Regions from separate parts of the Anaerobacillus sp. QJM3NY_17 genome, predicted to be linked through region 2. Evidence: riboswitches for the same ligand, from Rfam matches in the RefSeq annotation. Region 2 holds a riboswitch; the other holds the start of a gene.
The links. A riboswitch is a leader RNA that binds a small molecule or an ion and turns the genes downstream of it on or off. The one in region 2 is predicted to bind FMN.
Positions count from the first base shown of each region.

Region 1: another riboswitch for FMN. It lies ahead of ribD (bifunctional diaminohydroxyphosphoribosylaminopyrimidine deaminase/5-amino-6-(5-phosphoribosylamino)uracil reductase RibD); the one in region 2 lies ahead of AC0VYV_RS03820 (ECF transporter S component).

Region 1 covers NZ_CM149685.1:2,536,119-2,544,727, reverse strand. Annotated here, with positions in the region: gene lysA (diaminopimelate decarboxylase) at 1-1,146, shown strand, start outside; gene AC0VYV_RS13345 (peptidylprolyl isomerase) at 1,239-1,676, shown strand; FMN riboswitch at 1,699-1,844, shown strand; gene ribD (bifunctional diaminohydroxyphosphoribosylaminopyrimidine deaminase/5-amino-6-(5-phosphoribosylamino)uracil reductase RibD) at 1,987-3,069, shown strand; gene ribE (riboflavin synthase) at 3,069-3,725, shown strand; gene AC0VYV_RS13330 (bifunctional 3,4-dihydroxy-2-butanone-4-phosphate synthase/GTP cyclohydrolase II) at 3,752-4,945, shown strand; gene ribH (6,7-dimethyl-8-ribityllumazine synthase) at 4,979-5,449, shown strand; gene AC0VYV_RS13320 (GNAT family N-acetyltransferase) at 5,679-6,041, shown strand; gene AC0VYV_RS13315 (DUF309 domain-containing protein) at 6,063-6,590, opposite strand; gene AC0VYV_RS13310 (hypothetical protein) at 6,636-6,764, shown strand; gene AC0VYV_RS13305 (segregation/condensation protein A) at 6,828-7,577, shown strand; gene scpB (SMC-Scp complex subunit ScpB) at 7,574-8,152, shown strand; gene AC0VYV_RS13295 (hypothetical protein) at 8,188-8,562, shown strand.
Region 2 covers NZ_CM149685.1:693,708-702,316, forward strand. Annotated here, with positions in the region: gene AC0VYV_RS03810 (peptide ABC transporter substrate-binding protein) at 1-1,492, shown strand, start outside; gene AC0VYV_RS03815 (amidase family protein) at 1,579-3,054, opposite strand; gene AC0VYV_RS03820 (ECF transporter S component) at 3,196-3,777, opposite strand; FMN riboswitch at 3,922-4,059, opposite strand; gene AC0VYV_RS03825 (c-type cytochrome) at 4,229-4,555, opposite strand; gene spoIIP (stage II sporulation protein P) at 4,788-5,960, shown strand; gene AC0VYV_RS03835 (YitT family protein) at 5,989-6,561, opposite strand; gene AC0VYV_RS03840 (putative bifunctional diguanylate cyclase/phosphodiesterase) at 7,217-8,609, shown strand, end outside.

The DNA.
Region 1 (8,609 bases), 1.8 Mb from region 2:
TATCAAGTAGCTTATGCTAGTAAGGCCTTTTCATGTATGGCAATGATCCAACTTGCAGAAGAAGAAGGATTAAGTTTGGATGTTGTATCCGGTGGAGAGCTTTATACTGCTTTGAAGGCAGGTTTCCCCGTTGAGCGTATTCATTTTCATGGAAATAACAAAAGTGAATCTGAAATTAGAATGGCGCTTGATGCAGAAATAGGTTGCTTCGTTGTTGATAATTTTTACGAATTATCTCTCCTTGAGCAAATTGCAGAAGAAAAAAATGTGAAAGCTAATGTGCTGTTGCGTATAACACCAGGTATTGAAGCACATACGCATGATTATATTTTAACAGGCCAAGAAGATTCTAAATTTGGTTTTGATTTACAGAGTGGTCAGGTAGAACGCGCGATATTGGATGTAACAAAAATGAGTGCTGTTCATCTTCTTGGACTTCATTGTCATATAGGCTCACAAATTTTTGAAACAAATGGTTTTGTAATGGCTATTGAAAAGATTTATAGCTATCTTACAACATGGTATGATGCCTATGGTTTTGAGCCTGAAGTCCTTAACCTTGGTGGAGGATTTGGAATCCGATATACGAGTGAAGATCACCCATTACCAGTAGGGAACTACATCGAAGCTATGATTGAAACAATCAGAAATCAGGTAACAGGGCAAATGAACATGCCTGAGATCTGGATTGAACCTGGTCGTTCACTAGTAGGAGAAGCTGGAATGACGTTATATACGGTTGGTTCACACAAAAATGTTCCAGAGTTGCGACATTACCTCGCTGTAGATGGAGGGATGACGGATAATTTACGCCCTGCTCTCTATCAGGCAAAATATGAAGCCACAATAGCAAATCGAATGAATGAAGCAAAAGACCACCTATACTCTGTAGCAGGAAAGTGTTGTGAATCAGGTGATATGTTAATTTGGGATTGCCAGTTACAGCGAGCGATTGCTGGTGATACGATGGCTGTTTTTTCAACGGGGGCATATGGTTATTCCATGGCAAATAACTACAATAGATTACCAAGACCAGCTGTTGTCTTTGTTGAAAATGGTGAGGCCAACCTTGTTGTTGAGAGAGAGTCATACGAGGATTTAGTTCGACATGATTTGCCATTAAAACAAGCGATTATATCAAAATAATAGTTGAAAAGCATAAATGATATGGAACAGCTTCAGTCTGTGCTATAATGAAAGAGCTTTTAAGAAAATTGTTAGTGCAGGAGGATTTATTTATGAAAAAAGGAACAATTGCATTTGAAAATGGAGAAGTTATTGAAATTGAATTTTATCCAGAAGCAGCACCTAACACTGTTGCTAACTTTGAGAAGCTTGCAAATGAAGGTTTCTACAACGGTGTGAATTTTCACCGTGTAATCCCTGGTTTTGTTGCTCAAGGTGGAGATCCTACAGGTTCTGGAATGGGTGGACCAGGATATACAATTGACTGTGAAACAGAAGGTAACCCTCATAAGCACGTAGCAGGCTCATTGTCTATGGCACATGCTGGTAAAAACACGGGCGGCAGTCAGTTTTTCCTAGTTCATGAACCTCAGCCTCATCTAGACGGCGTTCATACCGTTTTTGGTCAAGTAACAGAAGGAATGGATACGGTCCTTCGCGTTAAACAGGGTGACGTAATGAAAGAAGTAAAAGTCTGGGACGAAGAATAGATCAGACTCTTAAAAACTTAATACTTTCCTTCGGGGTCGGGTGAAAATCCCAACCGGCGGTGATGACTAGCTTATGCTAGCTAAGTCCGTGACCCGGTTGCGTAAGCAAACGGTGGATCTGGTGAGAAACCAGAACCGACAGTATAGTCTGGATGGGAGAAGGAATAAAAGTGACCAATTTCCTTTTGAATCATAGATTCAAAAGGCTTATTTGGCATATACTTTTGCCTCCCGGGACAGCTGTGTTTTGGGAGGCTTTTTTTGTTCTCCTTCTCAACCAATAATGGAGAGTGGAACAGGAGTAAATACGATGAATCATACGGATTTTATGAAAACAGCGATCGATTTAGCTAGAAGTACGATAGGTCAAACGCGTCCGAATCCCTCCGTAGGAGCTGTCATTGTTAATAGTGGGCGTATCGTAGGGATGGGAGCTCATTTAAAGGCTGGAGAAGGCCATGCCGAAATTCAAGCACTCAAGATGGCGGGCAATCGAGCAAGTGGGAGTACTGCCTATGTGACACTAGAGCCATGTAGTCATCATGGAAAGACGCCTCCTTGTGCTGATGCTTTAATTCAAGCAGGAGTCAAAGAGGTATTTATTGCAAGTCAAGATCCGAATCCCCTGGTCGCAGGAAATGGTGTGACTAAACTAAAGAAAGCAGGCATAGCTGTCCATATTGGGCTTATGGAAGAAGAAGCCTTACAGCTAAACCGGATGTTTTTCCATTACATTACACAAAAAAGACCATTTGTAACGTTGAAAGCTGCTACAACGCTTGATGGCAAAATAGCAACTCATTCAGGTGATAGTAAATGGATTACGGGGGAAGACTCGAGAAAAGATGTTCATGCCTATCGTCATCAACATGATGCCATTCTTGTAGGTATTGGAACCGTCCTCTCTGATGACCCATCACTAACGACTCGTTTCGGTGAAGGGCTATCGCCGATTAGAATCGTGTTAGATCGTCAATTGAGGATGCCTTCTGACGCTAAAGTAATAAGTGATGAGAATGCAGAAACATGGATCATTACAACAAAACGAGCTGCGCTAAAAAATAAGCGATCTTTCCCAAAACATGTCCAAATCATCGCTGTCACAGATCCACTGCTCCCAATGGATAAAGTTCTTGACCTTTTAGGGGAACGAGAAATTACATCAGTATTTGTTGAAGGTGGTTCAGAAATACACGGTAGCTTTCTTGAATCACGCTCTTTTCAACAAGTTATTACATACATTGCGCCGAAGCTAATTGGTGGGAGTCAATCTCCTACGGCTTTCGGAGGTGCAGGTTTTAAAACGATGAATGAAGCGATCGATTTACAAGTGGATAGCGTAGAACAAATTGGAAATGATATTCGAATTATTTCATCAAGGAGGCTTTCTTAATGTTTACAGGTATTGTGGAAGAAATCGGAAGAGTTGAAAGTGTTCAACAATCAGGAGAATCCATTGCAATGCAAATTGCGGCGTCGACTATTTTAAAAGACGTTCATTTAGGAGATAGCATTTCGATAAACGGCGTGTGCTTAACTGTTACGACGTATACAGACTCTTCTTTTACCGTAGATATTATGCCTGAAACATTTCGTGCAAGCAGTCTTCGTCAGCTAGGGCCAAACTCATCGGTGAATCTTGAGAGAGCTATGTCCGCAAATGGACGCTTTGGTGGTCATTTTGTTTCTGGACATGTTGATGGTGTGGGGAAAATTACTCGTGTAGAACAAATCGATAATGCTGTTTATTATGACATCTCGATTCCGCGAAACCTTTTAATTTACTTTGTTGAAAAAGGCTCAGTTTCTGTTGATGGTACTAGTCTTACGGTCTTTGGAATAGGGGAGCACTCTCTTACTATATCTCTTATTCCCCATACCGTAGAGGAAACGGTGCTTGGGAGAAAAAGAGTGGGAGATACAGTGAATATAGAATGCGATATGCTTGGTAAATACATTATGAAGTACTTGGAGCAAAGAAGCGGTTCAAAACCCGAACCTACTGCTTCACTTGGGAGTCAGTTTTTTGAAGATCATGGATTTAAATAATGGTACTATCAGGAGGGTCATCGTATATGTTCCATACAATAGAAGAAGCGATTTATGATTTAATGCAAGGCCGGGTGGTGATCGTTTGTGATGATGAAGACAGGGAGAATGAAGGGGATTTTATCGCTTTAGCCGATAAAGTCACACCTGAAACAATCAATTTCATGATTACAAAAGGAAGAGGCCTTGTTTGCACGCCGATTACGGAAGAGCGTGCAAATGAACTGAAGTTGAGTCCAATGGTAGATCATAACACAGATTCTCATGGTACAGCGTTTACAGTGAGTGTCGACCACAAAAGTACAACTACAGGAATTTCGGCAGCTGAAAGAGCATCTACAATTCAATACTTAATTAACCCGGATGCTAAACCTTCAGACTTTAATCGACCAGGTCATATTTTCCCATTGATTGCTAAGGATGGAGGGGTCCTTAGAAGAGCAGGTCATACGGAAGCGGCAGTCGATTTGGCACGACTTTCTGGCTCTGCCCCGGCTGGTGTTATTTGTGAAATTATGAAAGAAGACGGTGAAATGGCGCGCGTTCCTGATCTAAAGGAAATTGCTGAAGAGTATGATTTGAAAATGATTACGATTAAAGATCTGATCCAATATCGTAACCGTAAAGATGTTCTTGTTCGAAAAGAAGTAGAAATAGAACTTCCGACTGAGTTTGGTTCTTTTAGAGCGGTAGGGTATTCGAACATTCTTGATCAGAAAGAGCACGTAGCTTTGATTAAAGGAGAAATCTTACCAGATCAACCAACTCTTGTGCGAGTTCACTCTGAATGCTTAACTGGTGATGTGTTTGGATCTTTTCGATGTGACTGTGGTCCACAACTACATGCTGCATTGGCACAAATTGAAGAGGAAGGTCATGGAGTGCTTTTGTATATGCGCCAGGAAGGAAGAGGTATCGGGCTTCTTAATAAAATGAAAGCCTATAAACTGCAAGAACAGGGCTACGACACAGTTGAAGCGAATGAGAAGCTTGGATTTAAGCCTGATTTAAGGGATTATGGAATAGGGGCACAGATTTTGAGAGACCTTGGTGTTTCTAAAATGAACCTTCTGACAAACAATCCTCGTAAAATAGCTGGATTAACAGGTTATGGTCTTGAAGTAGCATCTAGGGTACCTCTTCAGATGGCTTCTCGAAAAGAGAATGAAAAGTACCTAAAAACAAAACATAGCAAGCTAGGACACATGCTTCATTTCTAAAAATTTACGTATGAAAATAGGAGGATATTAATAATGGGACAAACATTTGAAGGAAACTTGGTTGGATCTGGGTTAAAAGTGGGTATAGTAGTAGGAAGATTTAATGAATTTATTACAAGTAAGTTACTTGGAGGTGCTGAAGACGCATTGAAGCGTCATGGCTTGTCCGTAGAAAACATTGATGTAGCATGGGTTCCTGGAGCATTTGAAATTCCCTTTGCCGCAAAGAAAATGGTTGAAACGGGAAAATATGATGCAATTGTTACGCTTGGTACGGTTATTCGCGGGGCGACACCACACTTTGATTATGTGTGTGGAGAAGTTTCTAAAGGCGTGGCGAATTTAACGATGCAGACGGGTGTACCTGTTATTTTTGGAGTATTAACCACAAATACCATTGAACAAGCTGTTGAACGTGCAGGTACTAAGGCTGGTAACAAGGGCTGGGATGCTGCAACGGCAGCAATTGAAATGGCTAATTTATCAAAATCATTTGAAGGTTGATTATCAGTTCATTTTTGGCTATGATGAGTATGGTATGCGATGAAGGGCAAAAGAGTTTGGAATCGTAAAGCCAAGAAGAGAGAAAGAAAATGGTTGATTCTTAGGTCTGTGTGATCATTGTCATTATCATGCTAGCTGAGCTTGTTCGTCGAATCATTTTAACATTCTAATTGATTTTAGAATAAGTTATTAAACGGAAAGCCAAGAATTACTTTAATGAGGGATAATCATGCTAATTCGTTATAAGAAAGCTCATGAGAAAATAGCCATGGGGCTATTAAGCTTCATGCCGAACGAAAAAGATATTAAGAAACTGCAACAATCGATTAAAGACTATGAGGATATGGATTCTTTGCAGCTTTTTCTTTGGAAAGAAGAAGATATTATTGGATTGCTCGGAATTGAATGGGTAAACGACAACGAAGTAGAGTTAAAGGATATTAGCGTTAATCCTTCCCATCGCCATCAAGGAATTGGAAAACAAATGGTTGAAGCACTTCGAGAAATGCTAAGTGATGAAATATCTATTAAGGGTAATGAATATACGGGGACATTTTTTGAAAGGTGTCACTTGGAAGAAAATATGAAGTAAGATGCAAAGAAAAGGAACGGCTTAGCCGTTCCTTTTCTGTTGTTTTATTTCAAATTGTTGTTTTCTTTCTTCAATTACATCTGATCGATCACGTCTCGTATGACGATGGATAAGTTCTATATTCGAAAGATCGCTTTTACTACCATAAGTACATTCAAGTTCACGACATCTTTCTTCACAAGCCGTTTGAAGGGTGGAGCTTGTGAGAGGAATATCAAATCCCTGGTATGGAGAGTGAGTGTTGATGAGTTGTAACTCTTTTGATAGGTTTTTAGAAAGTTGATCAATATTTATCGCTAATTTATCGAGTTCTTCACTTTCGCTTTTGGAAATGCGTATGGCATTAGCAATCATTCTCTTTGCCCCTGTGAAATTACCGCGTCGATGGTGGTAGAGGCCAACAGCAATTTGGATAAGACCTACCCAATGAAGTTTACGACTTCCACGCGGATCCTCTTTCCAATGTTCTTCGAGGATTTCATGGCATTCAAAATAATCACGAAGTCCATGGAAATGAGCCAAATAATCAATATAGGCTTTTGAATACATGCTGATTCCTCCATTTCTTTTAGTAGTGTAGCACATGTGTGTTAAATGGATAAAGCGAGTGCTCTTATGGATCAAAATAGCGATCAGTCGTCAGGATGCTATCAAACTGTAAACGATCAATGGAAATCAATTTACGTTAAAAATGAACCGGATGGTTTTCTTGCATTGCTGTAAGCCCCTATTGTAAATGTGATATAATCGGAATACTAGATGGACTTGGATAAAGGAAGATGGAAAATGAAGCAATACAGTGTAAAGGTTGATGCATTTGAAGGTCCATTGGATCTTTTGCTCCACCTTATAAATAAGTACGAAGTGGATATTTATGATATTCCAGTCTCGCAAATTACAGATCAATACTTAACGTTTGTCCATACAATGCAAGAGTTAGAACTTGATGTGGCAAGTGAATATCTTGTTATGGCTGCGACGTTGCTTGCGATAAAAAGCAAAATGCTTCTTCCTCAAAAAGAAGAAGAAATTTTCGAACAGGACCCTGAGTTTGAAGATGATCCCCGTGATGAACTCGTTCAACGTCTTGTTGAGTATCGAAGGTTTAAAGAGGCTGCGAATGATTTAAAGGAAAAAGAAAGTAGTCGAAGCCTTATTTATGCTCGGCCACCTGTGGATACTAGTGAATTTAGTCATGAGGATAGTCAAACCTCCATTGGCGACGTTACATTGTATGATATGCTTGCGGCATTTCAAAAAATGTCCAGACGTGTAAAGGAAAAGAAACCAAAGCGTACACGGATTCAAAGTGAAGATGTTCCTATTGAAGATCGAATGAACGCTATTCGGAACCAGCTACGAGGAAGTGGAAAGACGCGTTTTAGTGATCTTTTTAGTGAAGAGGATCGTGGGCATATGATTGTGACGTTTCTTGCAGTCCTTGAGTTAATGAAAACGAGAGATGTGGCTTGTGAACAAGATAAAAACTTTGGCGAAATTATGATTTTTGAACGAGAAGGGAAGGCATCAGTGTGACAAACGAAGAAATAAAAAGCATTATCGAAAGTCTTCTATTTGTAGTTGGTGATGAAGGGATCACAGTGAAAGATCTTTGTGAAACCATCTCATTGGAAGAAGACACCCTTCTAAGTGCAATAAGTGATTTGCAGGATGAATACAATGAAAAAGATCGCGGTTTTAAAATTAGTTTTATTGGTGGTGGCTATCAGCTCACTACAAATGCTAAAAATGCTCCCTATATCGAAAAACTAGTAGCGACACCAGGTAATCATACTTTATCGCAGGCAGCTCTTGAAACACTTGCGATCGTCGCCTACAAGCAACCAATAACAAGGGTAGAAATAGAAGAAATTCGCGGTGTTAAAACGGATAAGCCTTTACAAACTTTAATGAGTAAATTGCTCATTAAAGAAGCGGGCAGAGCCGAAAAAGCTGGAAGAGCGATTTTATATGGAACAACTAGAGAGTTTCTATTTCATTTTGGTTTAAGCTCAATCAAGGATCTCCCCCCTTTACCTGATGGGACAGAAGATAAGGAAGATGAGGAAGCAGACTTGTTTTTTGAAAAGTTTCAGGAAATCTCTGAGTAGATGCTAAGTTCGATCATGATGAAGGAGGACAATCGATGCGGTTAACTCATGTTGCTTTCGAGGAGCTTCAAAAAGATCGTGCAAACTCCCCTGAAGATTCATTCGTTCGTTCTACAATAACGTATGAGGAGAATGGAAAGGTAAAGCGATTTCATGTTTTATATCCTGGTGTTTTTGCAGAAACTGCCATTAAAGAATTTTGGGATTATGAGACCCCCATTCACGAAGCAATCGCACTGAATCTCCTTTCATCTTATCCGAATCGAAAACGTTTGTATATTAGTAGTGAAAATGAGTTTGTTGATCCGCTTAAGAAGGCGGATTTACAAGAGCTTCTCGCGATCATCCATGAGATAAAAACAACAGGTACGTATTTACATTCAAACAAAGAAAAGATGCCTCCATACTGAGGCATCTTTTTTATGCTTTGACTATGTTCGCTTATATTGATGTATCA
Region 2 (8,609 bases):
TACAGATACAGTAGCATTTAACGCAATGAACCAGGTATTTGAAGGGCTGTATCGTCTAGATAAAGACAATAAGCCAGTTCTAGGTATGGCAGCTGAAGAGCCACAAGTTGAAGAAAAAGACGGAGAAACTGTTTATACTTTCAAGATTCGTGATGATGCGAATTGGTCTGATGGTACTCCAGTTAAAGCAGATGATTTCGTTTATGCATGGCACAAAATTATTCACCCAGATACTATGGGCGGATATGCATCAATGATGGGTGCTGCAGGAATTAAGAATGGTAACGAAATTATCACTGAAGGCGATCCTTTATACGGTAAGGTAGAAGAGCTTGGTGTTAAAGCAGTAGATGAGAAAACACTTGAAGTAGTAGTGACTCAAGAGGTTCCTTACTTCTTCGACCTTTTAACATTTGCATCTTTCTATCCACAGCCAAAAGACTTTGCTGAAGAGCAAGGCGAAAACTATTCTCTTGAATCTGATACAATGCTTTACAACGGTCCATTTACACTAGCTGAATGGAATCATGGCGACGGTTGGAAGCTTGCTAAAAATGATGGGTACTGGGATGCAGATACAGTACAACTTAAAGAAGCGAATTACAAAATCGTAAAAGACGAAGCAACTCGAGTTAACCTTTATGAAACTGGAAAAATTGATCGTGCTGGTCTTAGTGCAGATTTCGTTGATCAGTTTAAAGATCGCGAAGATTTCACAACAATTCTTGATACAACTATTTACTTCCTTCGTATGAACCAGAAGAACGAAGCACTTGCGAACAATGACATTCGTAAAGCGCTATACCTTTCTTATGATCGCGACGGTCTAGTAAATGTATTGCTTAACAATGGTTCAGTAGCTGCTCGCTATCTTGTACCAAAAGAATTCCTATTCTTTAACGATGAAGATTTCCGTGCACCAGCTCCAGACGGCTATCTTGCAGATCAAACAGCAGACGATGCTGCTGAGTACTGGAAGAAGGGGCTAGAAGCTCTAGGTACTGACAAAGTTGAACTTGAATTCCTTACAACTGATAGTGACCTTGCATCCAAAATTGCAGAGTATGCGAAAGATCAGTTTGAGTCTAAGTTAGACGGTCTTACAATTACAATTAACAAACAGCCTTGGAAGCAGTTCCTTGATCTTGAAGATGCAGGAGACTTTGATATCTCAACTGGTGGTTGGGGACCAGACTATCCAGATCCAATGACTTACATTTACATGTTTGAAACAGACGGCGCTTATAACCGCATGGATTATTCTAACGAAGAGTATGACAAGCTAGTTTCAGATGCAAAAACTGAAACGGATGAGCAGAAGCGCTGGGAAATGATGCAAGAAGCTGAGCGTATTCTAATCGAAGAAGATACAGCGATCTTACCAACTTATCAAGGTGGTTCCGCTATTATCATGAAAGACTACGTGAAAAACTACCACATCCACAAGTTTGGTGCTGATTCTTCTCTTAAATGGGTAACAATCGAGAAGTAATCCTAAAAAGCGCGAGCCGAGAGGCTCACGCTTTTTATTTGGTGTGAAAAGGAAAAGTTTGATCATGGCTCTTTAATAAATGATTGTCATCTTGTCTCATGTGTCGTCTGGTTATTGATAAACAAATGCGGCAATCTTCGATGATGTGTATGCTGTTCGAAGACGTAAGCAAGTTTAATAAGCTGTGGTTCACTAAATGCTTTACCAGTCAGAGTGATGCCAAAAGGTTTGTTATTAGAAGTGAAACCAGCTGGTACGGTTATAGAAGGGTAACCTGCTTTTGCGGGAAGTGTTGAACCGTAAGAGCCTGCGAATAGTAATAAATCTAGATCTTCTCTTTCCATAAGTTGATCAATACCTTCATCCTTTGCGTATTTGAAATCTTGGAGTCGACTTTTAAGATAGGATGGATCAAATAATGTTCCTTGCGTTTGGTTTGATTCGATAAGAAGCGATTGACCAAATGGCAGAGAAGTCGACTGATTTTGGTTATAGTAATCAATAATTGTTGATAGATCTAGTGGAACAGAAGAGGTTGTTTCCTTAGCAAGGTAGCTGTTCACCCCTGATTTGAATTCGTGGAGAAGGACCTGGTAGTCTCTCTCTAACGCTTCCTGATATGGACTTATTTCTTTCACTTCTACAATAGAGCAACCTATCGTTTTAAGATCTTCCATGGCTTTAGCCAATTGTTCTTGTTCTTCCTGATGCATCGCATCATAATAGCCTTTTTTAACGACACCTATTCTTAAATTCTCAAGTAATGTAGGGAAGAGATATGGCGTATAATCATGGTACTCAGGTACAAAATGCGTCGCTTGATCTTGTGAATCCTTTCCTGATAACACACCGAGAAGGATTGCAGCATCAGTGACATTGCGTGTCATTGGGCCAGCGGTATCCTGTGAATAAGAAATAGGAATAATTCCAGTCCGGCTAATAGATCCCACGGTTGGTTTTATACCAACACCAGCATTAGAGCTTGATGGGCTAAGAATAGAGCCATTTGTTTCTGTTCCTACAGCAGCCGTAGCGAAATGACAGGCAACAGCTACAGCAGAACCAGAGCTCGATCCTCCGACGTCAAGTGTTCCAGGCCCATAGGGATTAAAGACTTGACCGCCTCTTGAACTAAATCCATTAGGCATTGTTTCACTCATGAAATTAGCCCATTCGGTCATATTGGTTTTCCCGAGAATCACAGCACCAGCGTGGCGAAGATTTTTTACTAGAAAAGCGTCATTTTTGCCATAAGAAGAAGCTAATGCCATAGAACCTGCACTTGTATGCATGTGGTCATCGGTGTTGATGTTATCTTTGAGCAGGATTGGGATTCCGTGTAATGGACTTCTGGGTCCATTTTGTTTGCGTTCACGATCAAGAGATTCTGCAATAAAAAGGGCGTCAGGATTGATTTCTAGTATAGCGTTTACTCGTGGATTATAATTTGCGATTTGTTCAAGATAGTACTGTACGAGCTGGAGAGAAGTAAGGTTGTCTTCTAACATTGCTTGCTGAAGATCAAGGATCGTTGATTTTTCTAACCATTCTAATGACAGCATATAGTATCCCCCATGAGAATCCTTTTTGTAACTATTTCAACAAAAATTGGTAAAATCCTTTTGCAATAGTCAGTTCTTGAGCGTTCGTTTTCAATTCACATAAAAAACCCGAATCTCTTTGTAAGATTCGGGTTTTGATATTTATGCAACTCTCGTTTGACGAGCAAACCAAGGTTTTAATTTTATAAAGAAGGCAACGAATATACTTGCTATAATAGCGCCTTTTACAAGGTTGAATGGTGTAATTCCTGTTAATACGAGAGCCTGACGAGCTGATGAAGACATTTCTTCAAAGCCCATAAACCACGTATATGCTGGAAGAATAATTAAATAGTTCAACAGTCCCATCACTGCCGACATTAGAATCGTTCCGAGCGTCAATCCCAGTGCTAACCCTTTCTGAGTTTGATTAAATTTACGGAAGATTAAAGAAGTTGGTACGATCAAGAAAACTCCTGCAATGAAGTTTGATATTTGACCAATTGGTACTCCGGTGAAGCTTCCTTGAATTCCAAAGTGAATGAAATTCTTAATCGCTTCTACAAGTATCCCAGCAACTGGACCATACAGAATGGCAACAAATAGTGCTGGAATTTCACTGAAGTCTATTTGTAGAAAAACAGGAAATCCAGGCAGTGGAAAATCTAAAAGCATTAACAAGTAAGAAATACTGCTGAACATCGCAACGACAATCATACGTTGCGTTTTTGAAACACTTTTCATTTTGACATTGCTCCCTTTTTTTCGAACCACCGAAAAAGGAGATGTGGCCCCAGTGCACACAAAAAACCATGAGTATGGGGCTCATGGTTACGGCATGGGGAAATAAGCAAGCTTCTGTTATAATTCAAAGAAAGCTTACTACTCCACCATCTTCTCCCATCCAGACTATACTGTCGGCTCTGGAATCACACCAGATCCTGCCCAAATTACAGGCTCGCGGGCTTGAGGAATTACTTATCCTTCACCGCCGGTCGGGAATTACACCCTGCCCCGAAGATAGTTCGTTATAATATTTACAAGTTCATTATACAGCGAAAGTAGCGATATCTCAATGAAAACATCTTGAACATATGCTATTTTGTGATAACGCTTTCTTTTTAGGGGGGCTAGCAGAGACATAAACTTAAAAGCTCTCCATCTTTGAAGAGGGAGAGCTTAAAATAAAGCGCTATTATTTTTTCTCAGAGAGCCACGTTGCGACCTTTTCAGCGTCTCCACCTTGGATGACACCAGCAGGCATACCGCCGCCTTTACCATTCTTAATTATTTCTAGAATTTCATCTTTTGAATACTTGCCACCTACTGCTTCAAGAGCAGGACCAGCACCGCCTCCAAGGTTTTCACCATGACATGACGCGCAGTTTTGAGAGAAGATTTTCTCGGCTTCTCCTCCAGCTGAATCTCCACCGCCTTCTTCAGACTGTTCACTATGGCCGGCTTCATTTCCACCAGCATGTTCTTCGGTTGTGGATAGCCAGTATGTAAAGCCTACAACCATAACTAGGAACAAAATTATTGCAGTAATATATGCGGATGATTTTCCCATTCTGTTCACCTCCTGTATCCTCATCTTTATCATACTTTTCAAACATTCAATTATCAAATATATTTTGCTTATTTCTTCCTGAATTATGTATGCGTTTCTATGATCACTAGTGAAAAAATCTTCTATTTTGGGGTGCGGATTCATAGACATAGAGTATGACGTTTAAGGAGCGGGGGGACAGGAAATGAAGAGCAGCTCACGCATGCTGTTTAGTGATACAAGCAGTAGACAAATTAGGTTTGTTTCTTTCTTTTCAATTGTAGGACTTATTCTCCTGTTTATTGTAGCAGGAATGATTTCCTCATCAGAAACGAAGTATCAACTCTCCTCTTCTGTGTTACATGATTGGATTACAAGTTTCTCGACTGAAGCTCTCGTTTATGGAATGGGGACGGAAAACCATTACTTGACTCAAGTACTACCAGAGGAAAGTGAGCCGCCAGCGCTGTCCTTAGTTGCCTTTCAGTTTATTACGAGTGTGAAACCCGGGGATATACGTAGTCTTTTGGGTGGGGAGCTACCAGGGTTTGCATTATATGATGCTAAAATCCACGTAGCCGGTGAAGGGACGAATTTCACTAATCTCCCTATTGAATCAACTCCTGCATTAGATGAATTGTTAAAAGAACGTGAAGTTCCAACTGAAAAATTACAGATAAATGATTCCAAGGATCAAGTAACACCTCCTCTTCAAACAACAAATGGCCGAAAAGTAGCTTTTATTTATCACTCTCATAGTTATGAATCATATCTGCCATTACTAGGACTTGAAGGCAACAAAAATGCAAATCTTGCAAATGATGGAAAAACGAATATTACGTTAGTTGGTAAGATGCTCGGAGAAGAACTGGCTGAGAGAGGGATTGGAGCAAAAGTAGATGATTCAAATATAGGCGCACTTTTAAATGAAAAAGGTTGGGAACACGGTAAAGCATATGATGTGTCTAGAACAATCGTACAATCGGCTGTGGCAGGAAATGATGATTTTAATTTGTTTATTGATATTCATCGAGACTCCTTAAGAGAAAAAGATACGACAGTGACAATTAACAATGAGGAATATGCTCGTACGGTCTTTGTTATTGGAGAAGAGAATCCAAATTACGAGAAAAACTTAGCACTTGCAAAGGATTTACATGTAGAATTAAAGACCAAGTATCCTGGGCTCAGCAGGGGAGTTATTGGTAAAAAAGGTCAAGGGGTAGACGGTATCTACAACCAGGACATATCTCCTAACGCTATGTTAATTGAAATAGGGGGCGTAGATAATAACCTCGAACAGCTGAGTCGAACAGTTAAAGCGATTGCGGATGTCGTTAGTGAACACTACTGGAAGACCCAAAAAGTAAATAACTAACAAAGCGCTGTGCATATGCACAGCGCTTTTAAGCAGCTTCTTTATTTAATGTTAGTAAGCTAGTCGCAATTCCAACTGCAAAAATAGTTATGGCAGAGTATAATGTAGCATTCAATCCAATCGTCTTTGAACCGATAATAATAACAACCCCATCGATGAGAAAGATAATGATACCAATATTCAATGAGAGGACACGGGAGATGAACTGAGCAAGCAGATCTGTTCCGCCGGTGCTTGTATCATATCTCAACATAATACCAATGCCTGATCCAACAAAAAAGCCGCCAAGGACAGCGCTAGTAAGGATCGGAAATGAAAACGTATATCGAAGGGGAGAGAGAATATCAATAAAAAATGAAGAAAGTAATAAACCATGAAGGCTATTGTAGAAGTAAGGCCGAAAATATAGAAACGCAATAATATAGAGAGGTACACTTAAACAAATAATGGTAAATCCTGTTTGATAGCCCCAAATGTATTTGATAATGAGGCCAATTCCGATCATTCCCCCATCGATGAGATGGTTCGGTACAAGAAAGGCGTTAATGCCAGCACCAACTAGGATGCTTCCAGATATTACTGCAGCGATTTTTTGATACATATCATACTCACCTGCTTGGTCGTGGTTGTATCATATTTATGTAAGAATGGCTGAGTTCATAACGGGTTTCTCTAATATCTGTTCAATAGCAATGGATTATCCCAAAATACTATGAAAACGTCTGTCTTCGGAGAGACATAGAAGAAAGTCGGAGGATTTAATGAAGTCAATCATCTCGTTATATCAATTAGAATATATATTTGTTATTTTGGGTTTTCTTGTCTCTTTTCTTACCTTCTATGGCGGGCTCTCATTCATCCGTCTTTTCTTAAAGAAAGAGCGTGAACAACCAAAATGGAAGATTGGGATAGTTTCATTCGTATTAGGAGTTTTCTTTTATTCTATTAATATAATGGTGAATCTATCTGTTTTGGAAATAAACGATAGAGAAGTGTTGGTGTTTCACGGACTGATTATTGTGTTATTAAGCAGTGTGATTAGTTATATTGTTATAAGGATAATTTTGAATAAAAATTGGAGAGGGCGATTTTTACTCAGGGGTGGATTCCTAGTAGCGGGAGGTATCTTTTTAACTTTTTTTATAGGGAACCTTGTGTATTTCAATAAAGTTATCGCATTCAATTTCGTTCAATTGATATTAGCTTTGTTGCTTATTATAGGGTTTTCTCTATGCATTGTTAGGTTTCTTCATCTTATGAATAGTGATGAAAACTTATTAATTAGTTTGGGCTGGAATGTGTTAGGTAGCCTTGCTTCAGGAACGGTCTTTTTATTTTTACCGTACCTCGTGTTTTATGGAATGATCGAGGAAAAGTTGATTATTAATCTCGATCAGCAAGGTGATCCCTATCTTATTGCACTTGCATTCAACCTGTTGTGTATCGGTCTACTTATTTATATTCCTGATCGGTATGGAGTTTTGAAACAAATGGAGCAGTCCGAACAGTTAGTCAAGCACGAGCAACAGTTTCAAACTTTGTTTCATCATAACCCTGATGCTGTATTTTCTGTTGATCCGAATGGAAAGTTTATAAGTGTAAATTTCATTGCTTCGGAATATACCGGCTACTCCATTTCAGATCTTAAGAGAATGACATTTGAAGATGTGGTCGCTCCGGAGAATGCAAATCTTGCTAAAGGTATGTTTAAGCGTTCTTTACAGGGAGAGGTTCATCAATTTGAGGTTCTAATAAAGACTAAAATAGGAGACTATAAAGAGCTATATATTTCCACAGTACCTATTATGATCAGTGGGCGTATTGTTGGTGTTTATGGGATTGCGAAGGATGTCACTGAGAACAACCGCGCAGAGAAAATGATTCATTATTTAGCTTATCATGATGAGCTGACGGGCATGGCAAATCGCAGATATTTTAATGAAGAGCTAGAACGTTTATTAATGCATGAAAATCAGGTTTCATTTGCGATTATGTTGCTCGATTTTGATCGATTTAAACGAATTAACGATTTATTTGGTCATGAATTCGGAGATCGAGTCATTCAAGCAATCGGAAAGCGTCTTTCTGAAGTATTAGATGATCGTTTTGTTGTTGCACGTCTTGGGGGAGATGAATTCACCATTATAGTGACAGGCAATTTGGGAGAAAGGGGTGTGTCACTTCTTGCACAGCATGTGCTTGAGTCATTTCAATATCCACTCTTAATCGATCATCAGGAATGTTTGTTGACGGCAAGTATTGGTATTTCGCTTTATCCGCAGCACGGGAAGGATGCAGCTGAGCTGATAAAGTATGCGGATATGGCGATGTATGATGTGAAAGACAAGAGCACCAATAACTACGCTTTCTATAAAGAAGAGATGAGTAATCAAACCTTACATAAGATCGTATTAGAAAACGATTTGCGTCGTGCCATTGATGAAGACGAGCTGATCCTACACTACCAACCTAAGATCAATACGAGGTCGAACAGTGTGATTGGATTTGAAGCGCTTGTTAGGTGGCAACACCCGTCTATCGGATTGATTTCTCCGGATGAATTTATCTCCGCTGCTGAAGAAACAGGGTTAATCATACCGATTGAGAAGTGGGTAATGAGTCAGGCTTGTCAGCAACTGAAAAAGTGGC